2 regions of the Roseomonas marmotae genome follow, and region 2 is predicted to be linked to the other one. Evidence: riboswitches for the same ligand, from Rfam matches in the RefSeq annotation. Region 2 holds a riboswitch; the other holds the start of a gene.

Region 1 (4,414 bases), 1.4 Mb from region 2:
ATGATCGACGTCATCGGCTTCACCGCCACGGCGACGGCCTTCGGCCTGGTGGGCGTGGGCGGCACGCTGCTGATCCTGCTTCACTGGCGTGACCATCTGTGGCCGGCGCATACGGCAGCGAACCGGCGCTAGTGTCCTGATTCTGTAGTTCCTCCGATCTGCTGGGTGCGCTGGCAGAAGCGCTGTATGGCACCGAGGATGTCGTCGGCGGACTTGGTCCAGCGGAACGGTCTGGGATCGACGTTATGGGCTTCGATGAAGGCACGGATGTCGCGCTCGAGCGCCTGGGTGGAACGATGGATGCCGCGCCGGATCTGCTTGTCGGTGATGAGGGCGAAGAAGCGTTCGACCTGGTTGATCCAGGAGGCGCCGGTGGGCGTGAAATGGACATGCCAGCGCGGGCGCTTGAGCAGCCAGTCGCGGATCGGCTTGGTCTTGTGGGTGGCGTAGTTGTCCATCACGAGATGGACGTCGAGATCCTGGGGCACGGCTTTCTCCACCTGATCCAGGAACTTCCGGAACTCGGTGGAGCGGTGCTTAGGGTAGCAGTGGCCGATCACTGTCCCGGTCGCGATGTCGAGCGCTGCGAACAGCGAGGTAGTGCCGTGGCGGGTATAGTCGTGCGTGCGCCGCTCCGCCTGGCCGGGACGCATCGGCAGCAGGGGCTGGGTGCGGTCGAGCGCCTGGATCTGGGACTTCTCATCCACGCACAGCACCAGCGCGCGGTCCGGCGGTGCCAGGTAGAGCCCGACGATGTCGCGCACCTTCTCGACAAAGAGCGGGTCATTGGAGAGCTTGAAGGTCTCGCTCCGGTGCGGCTGCAGCCCGAAGGCCCGCCAGATGCGGTGGATGGTCGATGGCGCATACCCGACGGTCCGGGCCATGGAGCGCAGCGACCAATGCGTCGCACCTGGCGGCGTTGTTTCCAGCGTCAGCCGGATGGTATCGGCGATCGCGTCATCGCCGATCGTGCGCGGCGTGCCTGGTCTGGGCTCATCGAGCAACCCGTCCAGGCGATGCACGGCGAAGCGCCGACGCCACTTTGAAACCGTGTTGGCGTCCGCGCCGACCTCAGCGCTGATCGCCTTGTTCTCCAGACCCGCGGCGGCGGCCAACACAATGCGGGCCCGGCGCGCCATCGCCTGTCCGGTCTTGTGAGCCCGAGCCAGGGATTCCAGTTCCCGACGTTCGGCCTCACTCAGCCTAATCGTCACCGCCGGTTTGCCCATCGCGGCTCTCCCTACGATTACCTGCATGATCGTAGGAATTTCGCGATCAGGATACTAGAGCAATTTCCGTTCGCCCTGGCTCACTTCAACTGCTCTAGGCTTTTGTTTTTGTGAGCATCTTCACCCGATCAGGTGATTCCACCTGATCGGGATCTGCTCTAGGCCCTGGGCCGCGCCGGCCGGCGGTTGACAGGCCGGCGAGCACCAACCGATAAATACCCTCCTCTGCGGGAGAGAGAGGCACCTGCCTCCGCCGAAGGCGCAAACTCCCATAATCGCTCAGGCATACTGAACCGCAGGGAAATTGTGTGCCGTCTGGAGAGAGACCGGAGCGCCTGCTTCGCGCGTTCAGGTCCACCGAAGGGGCAGGCTCCTGCCGGGGCCGAAACTCTCAGGTAAAAGGACAGCGGGAGAGGCACACCAGGATCCGCAAGGGAGCGTGTTCTGGCTTTAACCGGAGCATCTCCCATGTACCCGTTCCTGCCTTCGGAATCCCTGCTGTTCGTCATCTATCTGATCGCTATCACCGCCGAGGCGATGTCCGGTGCGCTCGCGGCCGGTCGCCGCAACATGGATATTTTCGGCGTGGTCGTCATTGCCTTCGTCACCGCGCTGGGTGGTGGCACCATCCGGGACCTGACCCTCGGCCGTTTTCCCATCGGCTGGACCCAACACCCGGAATACGTCTACCTCGTGATCTCCGCCGGGCTGCTGACCACGGTGATCGCGCCGTTCCTGCATAATCTGAAGCGGCTTTTCCTCGTGCTCGACGCCATGGGGCTGGTCGCCTTCTCGCTGATCGGCTGCAGCGTCGCATTGACGATGGATTACCCGACCATCGTCGTCATCATGTCCGGCATGATCACGGGAATCTGCGGCGGCATCCTGCGTGATGTGCTCTGCAACCAGGCGCCTGTGGTGTTCCGCCGAGAACTCTATGCGAGCGTCTCATTAGCCGTCTGCGCCCTTTTCCTCAGCCTGCGCGCGCTTGGCATCGATGCCGACCTGAATACCGCGGTCAGTTTCACGGCCGGCCTGATGCTGCGCCTGCTGGCTATCTGGAGAGAATGGAAGCTGCCGACCTTCTCCTACGGGCAGCACTGGGAATAGGGTGGCAGGTGACCCTTGTCCCGCGGACAGTCATCCCGCCGGGCAGCAGCGGCCTGCACCGACGTCCCGGCAGGAGGGTCCGATCCAGGTGAGCTGTCAGGATGCGCCCGCGCACCCACTCGGCGACTGCGTTGATCCTGGCTTCTGGTGGACTACGCCGCGGTATCCTCATCGCCCCGCTCCACCGCAAGCATGGCAAGCAACTCGCCGACCGAGATTCTGATCGTCGCTTCGTCATCCGAAGGCGGTGAACGGCTACCGATGCTGTCCAGCACGATAGCCGCAGCTGTCAGGCCCTTCTGGATCCCAAGAATACCGCCAGCCGCGCGGCTTGCCCGCCCGGTCCCGCTCACATTTGGCGGGTCAGCGCAGATAGCCTTCCACCAGCGCGACCCAATAGGCCGCACCGACGGGCAAGATTTCCTCGTCGAAGGCATATTCGGGATGGTGCACCATCTTGCCGGGACCGCTACCAAGGAAGCAATAGGTGCCCTTCTTCTTCTGCAGCATGAATGCGAAATCCTCAGACGCAAGGAGGGACGGGCCGGGATTGACAACCTGATCCTCGCCGAAGGCTGCTTGCGCAATCTTCGCGGCCTTGTCGGTCTCACCCGCGTCATTTACCAGCACCGCGCCGGGAATGCCCTCGCGGATTTCCGAAGTGCAGCCGAAGGACTCTGCCTGGTGGCTGACGATGCGACGGATGTTGCCCAGGATCATCTCGCGGTCCTCAGGCGTGGTCGAGCGAATGGAAAAGCGCAAGATAGCCTTTTCAGCCACCACATTGCCTGCGTTGCCCGATAGGAAGGCGCCGATGGTCACCACCGCGCGATGGGCTGGGGCGACATTGCGCGATATGATCGACTGAATCGCCATGACGACGGACGAGCCCGCCACCACTGGGTCAATGGTAAGTTCGGGGATTCCGCCATGGCCACCCTTGCCGATGATCTCGACTTCCCAGTTATCGACGGCCGACATCATCTCACCCGAGTGGAAATAGAACTTGCCCTTCTCGAGACCGGGGAGGTTGTGCATGCCAAAGACGGCATCGACGGGGAAGCGCTCGAACAGGCCATCCTTGATCATCGCCGGACCGCCCTCCATGGTTTCCTCGGCGGGCTGGAAGATCAGCCGGACGGTGCCATTGAAATTCCGGGTTTCCGCCAGATACTTTGCCGCGCCAAGCAGCATGGCGGTATGGCCATCATGCCCGCACAGATGCGCAACCCCCTTGACCGTGGATTTATAGGGCAGGTTGTTTTCTTCCTGGATCGGCAGGGCGTCGAAATCGGCGCGCAGGCCGATCACCTTGTCTCCGTCACCCACCTTGAGCGTGGCGACGATCCCATGCTTGCCGATGCCGGTCGCGATCTCAAAGCCGCCGATGGCGCGAAGCTGCTCGGCGATGTACTGGGCGGTGCGTTCCTCGTGCATGGACAGTTCGGGGTGGCGATGCATATGCTCGAACCATCCCTTCATCGCGATGCTATCCACATGCTTCACGATGGCGTTCATGTCATTTCTCCTGAGGATCAATGGATGCCGCCCCGCCATGTGGCAGGGCGGTAGCCGCCAAAGTCAACGGTCGCCGGTCTGCTTGCCCTTAGGGACCGTCATGACGATGGACAGGATGGCGACCGCCACCATCACCAGATTGGCCATGAAGGCGACCAGGGCCGCCTGGCGTGTGGCAAGGTTTTCCTGATTGCCGATGAAGGTGATCACGCCCGCGATCCATTCCACGCCGCCGGCGGTACCCGCGATCGCCGTATAGATCGTGGCGGAAATCGCGATGCCGAAGGACCCGCCCAGGGACGAGGCCATCTTGTAAATCCCCGCGCCCGCACCGGCCTGATCTTCGGGCAGGTTCGACAGCGCCGCATCGGTCGAAGGCGTGGCATAGAAGGCCAGCCCGATCCCGAACAGCGAGAAGGCGATCACGGTCAGCACCGTATAGGTGCCCAGCAGGAGGTTGGTGGGCATCAGCAGCAGGATGGACAGCCCGACAATAAGGCAGCCCCAGATCATCGGCTTGCGCGGGCCGAAGCGTTGCAGCAGCTTCTCGCCCACCC
Region 2 (4,414 bases):
GGAAGGCGCGCAGCGCCTCGTCCGAGATCTCGGTATAGACAGCCATCTTATCGTCCGGGGCGTTGCATCGGGGGAACGCGGAAGGTGATGTCCTCGACCGCCACCACCACTTCCTCGGTGGTCACGGTGAAGCGCTCCCGCAGTCGGACCAGCACTTCCTCCACCAGCACTTCGGGGGCGCTGGCGCCTGCGGTCAGGCCCAGGGTGGCCACGCCATCCACCTGGGCCGGGTCGAGGTCGGCGCCGCGCTGCACCATGACCGCGCGCTGGCAGCCGGCGCGGATGGCGACTTCCCGCAGCCGCACGCTGTTGGAGGAATTGGGGGCGCCGACCACCACCACCATCTCCGACCGCGCGGCGATGGCCTTGACCGCCGCCTGCCGGTTGGTGGTGGCATAGCAGATATCCTCCTTCCCCGGCCCGACGAGGCGGGGGAAGCGGCGCTGGAGGGTCGCGACGATCTCGGCGGTGTCGTCGACCGAGAGGGTGGTCTGGGTGGTGAAGGCCAGGGGGCCCTCGGGCGGCTGCACCGCCTCGGCATCCTCCACCGTCTCGATGATGGTGGCGCTGCCCTCGGGCAACTGGCCCATGGTGCCGACGACCTCCGGATGCCCCTCATGGCCGATCAGCAGGATGTGGCGGCCGGCGGCCTGATGGCGCTCGGCCTCCCGGTGCACCTTGCTGACCAAGGGGCAGGTGGCGTCTAGATACATCATGTTCCGCCGCCGCGCCTCGGCGGGCACGGATTTCGGCACGCCATGGGCGCTGAAGACCACCGGGGCATCCGGCGGAACCTCGTCCAGTTCCTCGACGAAGATGGCGCCCTGGGCCTCCAGGCTCTGCACCACGAATTTATTGTGCACGATCTCGTGCCGCACATAGACGGGGGAGCCGAATTTCTGGATGGCCTGCTCGACGATCTTGATGGCGCGGTCCACGCCGGCGCAGAAGCCGCGCGGGCCGGCCATCAGCACATGCAGGGGCGGCTTGGGGGCAGCCTGGGATCTGGGCAGGGTCATGCTTGCGTCGGGGCCGGAGGCGTGGTGGTTGCGGGTTCTATCGGTTGCGGCGTGGCGGGGGGCGAGAGTGCCCCCCCGTCCGGTCCGCGGCACTAAGGGGAAGAGTGGCAGCATGGTCAAGGCGCGGAACCTTCTGAACGGATGCATCGCAGGCGGTGTGGCGCTGTTGCTGGCCGGCTGCGGAGAGCGTGCGCCCGTCAGCCTGCTGGATGGCATCCAGGCGCCCTGTCCGCCGATCGGCGTGATCGGCGACGCGGCGGACCTGACCCGCTTCCGCCCGGGGGCGGGCTCCGACCTGACGGCCATGGTGGTCAATGCGCAGGTCTCCGGCTTCCAGGCCAAATGCGACTATGCTCCCCGCCGCTCCGGGCTGGTGGTGACCCTGACGCCGGAATTCTCGGCCGAGCGGGGGCCGGCGGCACAGGGACGCTCGCTCGACATCCCCTATATGGTGGCGGTGGTGGGCGATGGCGACCAGGTTCTCTCCCGCTCCGAATTCGTCATGCGCGTCAGCTTCCCGCCCAATGTTGCGAAGGTGAAGAGCGCGGGGGAGGAGCTGAGCATCACCCTGACCGGCGGCGTGGCCGAGGCCTCTCAGCGCCGCGTGCTGATCGGCTTCGTGCTGAGCCCGGAGGAACTGGCGTCCAACCGCCGCCGCGGCCCGCGCTGAGCCTGCCGCCGGGGGAGGGCCGGGCGCCGATGCCAGCCCATCCGGACGGGCGCGGCCCTGGCCCGGGCAGTCTGCCATTCCGCTGTGCAACCGGGGCGGCCGCCATGCGCCCCCGCCGCCACTTCCTGGCGCCGGAGCCACGATGGCGTGTTGCACAGGGGCGCCGGCTCGGGCAGAGAGTGAAGACCCGCTGATCCCACGCGGGAGAGAATGGCGCCCCGGGTCCGGGGTGCTGTCGCCGAAGGCGCAACCGGCCCCCGGAAACGCTCAGGCAGAAGGGCCGCGTGGGGAAGGGGACTCTGGAAAGCCCGGCCTTAAAACCGGCACCGACGGAGTAAGGCGCGATACCGCGCTGAATCTCTCAGGTCATCGGACAGAGGGGGGCCACGAACCCTGACCCGCCGCGCCCGCGCGGCGATGGAGGCTGCGTGGCCGACGTGACCGAGACGCTTCTCGAAACCCCCCTGGCATCCCTGCACCGGGAGCTGGGCGCGCGCATGGTGCCCTTCGCGGGCTATTCCATGCCCGTGCAGTATCCCGCCGGCATCATGGCGGAGCACCTGGCCACCCGGCAGGCCGCCGCGCTCTTCGATGTCTCCCATATGGGGCAGGCGGAGCTGGTGGGTGAGGGCGCGGCCGAGGCGCTGGAGCGCCTGACGCCGGCCGATGTGAAGATCCTGAAGCCCGGCCGGCAGAAATACGGCCTGCTGACCACCGAATCCGGCGGCATCCTGGACGACTTCATGGTCACCAATCTCGGGGACCGGCTCTTCCTGGTGCTGAATGCCAGCCGCAAGGACGTGGACTGCGCCGCCATCGAGGCCGTGCTGCCTGCCGGTGTCTCCCTGAAGCGCCTGCCGGACCGCGCGCTGCTGGCCTTCCAGGGTCCGGGTGCCGTGGCCGCGCTGGCCACCCTGGCCCCGGCCGTCTCCGCCATGCGCTTCATGGACGTGCAGGCGGTCGAGATCGCCGGTATCCAGACCCTCGTCAGCCGCAGCGGCTATACCGGCGAGGACGGGGTCGAGATCAGCGTCCCGGCGGAGCAGGCCGAGGCGCTGGCCCGCGCCCTGCTGGCCCTGCCCGGCGCCGTGCCGGCGGGCCTCGGCGCCCGCGACTCGCTGCGGCTGGAGGCGGGGCTCTGCCTCTACGGCAACGACATCGACGAGAGCACCAGCCCGGTGGAGGCCAACCTCGTCTGGACCATCGGCAAGCGCCGCCGCACCGAGTGGAATTTCCCGGGCGCCGGGCGGGTTCGTGACGAACTGGACAATGGCCCGAAGCGCCTGCGCGTCGGCATCCTGCCCGAAGGCCGCCAGCCCGCCCGTGGCCATACCCCGATCCAGGCCGGCGGCGCGGTGGTCGGCGAGATCACCAGCGGCGGCTTCGGCCCCTCGCTGAACGGCCCCTGCGCCATGGGCTACGTGGCGCGCGAACACGCCGCCGACGGCACGGCGCTCGACCTCATGGTGCGCGGCAAGGCCTCCCCGGCCCGCGTCGCGCCGACCCCCTTCGTTCCCCACCGTTACGCCCGATAAGGACCTGCCCCGATGGCCGAGTTGAAGTTCACCAAGGATCATGAATGGGTGCGGCTGGAGGGTGGCGTCGCCACCATCGGCATCACCGAGCATGCGCAGAATGCCCTGGGCGACGTGGTCTTCGTCGAGCTGCCGGAGGCCGGCCGTGAGGTCGCGGCCGAGGAGGCTGTGGCGGTTGTGGAGAGCGTGAAGGCGGCGTCCGACGTCTATGCGCCCATCGCCGGCAAGGTGGTGGAGGCCAATCAGGCCCTGGTCGATGATCCCGCCCTGGCCAATTCCGCGCCGACCACGGATGGCTGGTTCTTCAAGATGGAGCCCGCCGACCCCGCCTCCATCGACGCGCTGATGAGCGAGGCCGACTACGCGGCATTCGTGAGCAGCCTCTGATGTCCAGCGCCCTCGCCGAACTCCAGGCGCTGGAGGACCATGGCGCCTTCGCGGAGCGGCATATCGGCCCTTCGCCGGCCGAGATCGACGCCATGCTGAAGGTGGTCGGCGTCGACAGCCTGGATGCGCTGGCCGACCGCACGGTGCCCGCCGATATCCGCGGGCAGGACCTCTCCGTCCTGCCGCCCGCGATCACTGAGGCCGAGGTGATCGCCGAGCTGCGCGCGCTGTCGGAGAAGAATGTCCGCCGCAAGTCGCTGATCGGCATGGGCTACCATGGCACGCATGTGCCGCCCGTGATCCTGCGCAACGTGCTGGAGAACCCCGGCTGGTACACGGCCTATACGCCCTATCAGGCCGAGATCGCCCAGGGCCGGCTGGAAGCCCTGGTGAACTTCCAGACCATGGTGACGGACCTGACCGGCCTGCCCGTCGCCAATGCCTCGCTGCTGGACGAGGCGACCGCCGCCGCCGAGGCGATGGCGCTGGCCCTCGCCGCCACCAGGGCGAAATCCTCCACCCTGCTGGTGGCGGCGGATGTGCATCCGCAGACCATCGCCGTGGTGCGCACCCGCGCCGAGCCGCTGAAGCTGGCGGTGGAGATCGTGACCCCGGCTGAGATCGCCGCCGCCTGCGCCGCGAAGAAGCCCTTTGCCCTGCTGCTGCAATATCCCGGCACCACGGGCGAGGTGCGGGACATCGCGCCGGAGATCGCCGCCGCGCAGGCGGCCGGTGGCCTGGCCATCGTCGCGGCCGATCCGCTGTCGATGGTGCTGCTGAAGGCGCCGGGCGAGATGGGTGCG

What was found. Region 2 has a riboswitch for glycine ahead of gcvT (glycine cleavage system aminomethyltransferase GcvT). Riboswitches for the same ligand answer to the same signal wherever they lie in the genome.
Region 1: another riboswitch for glycine. It lies ahead of IAI58_RS08705 (trimeric intracellular cation channel family protein); the one in region 2 lies ahead of gcvT (glycine cleavage system aminomethyltransferase GcvT).

What each region holds. Positions count from the first base shown of each region.
Region 1 is NZ_CP061091.1:1,839,126-1,843,539, reverse strand. It holds gene IAI58_RS08715 (MFS transporter) at 1-132, shown strand, start outside; gene IAI58_RS08710 (IS630 family transposase) at 129-1,229, opposite strand; glycine riboswitch at 1,448-1,535, shown strand; gene IAI58_RS08705 (trimeric intracellular cation channel family protein) at 1,698-2,339, shown strand; gene IAI58_RS08700 (amidohydrolase) at 2,703-3,857, opposite strand; gene IAI58_RS08695 (MFS transporter) at 3,921-4,414, opposite strand, start outside.
Region 2 is NZ_CP061091.1:3,191,871-3,196,284, reverse strand. It holds gene IAI58_RS15025 (homoserine kinase) at 1-46, opposite strand, end outside; gene ispH (4-hydroxy-3-methylbut-2-enyl diphosphate reductase) at 48-1,019, opposite strand; gene IAI58_RS15015 (hypothetical protein) at 1,132-1,689, shown strand; glycine riboswitch at 1,881-1,982, shown strand; glycine riboswitch at 1,987-2,068, shown strand; gene gcvT (glycine cleavage system aminomethyltransferase GcvT) at 2,127-3,224, shown strand; gene gcvH (glycine cleavage system protein GcvH) at 3,237-3,611, shown strand; gene gcvP (aminomethyl-transferring glycine dehydrogenase) at 3,611-4,414, shown strand, end outside.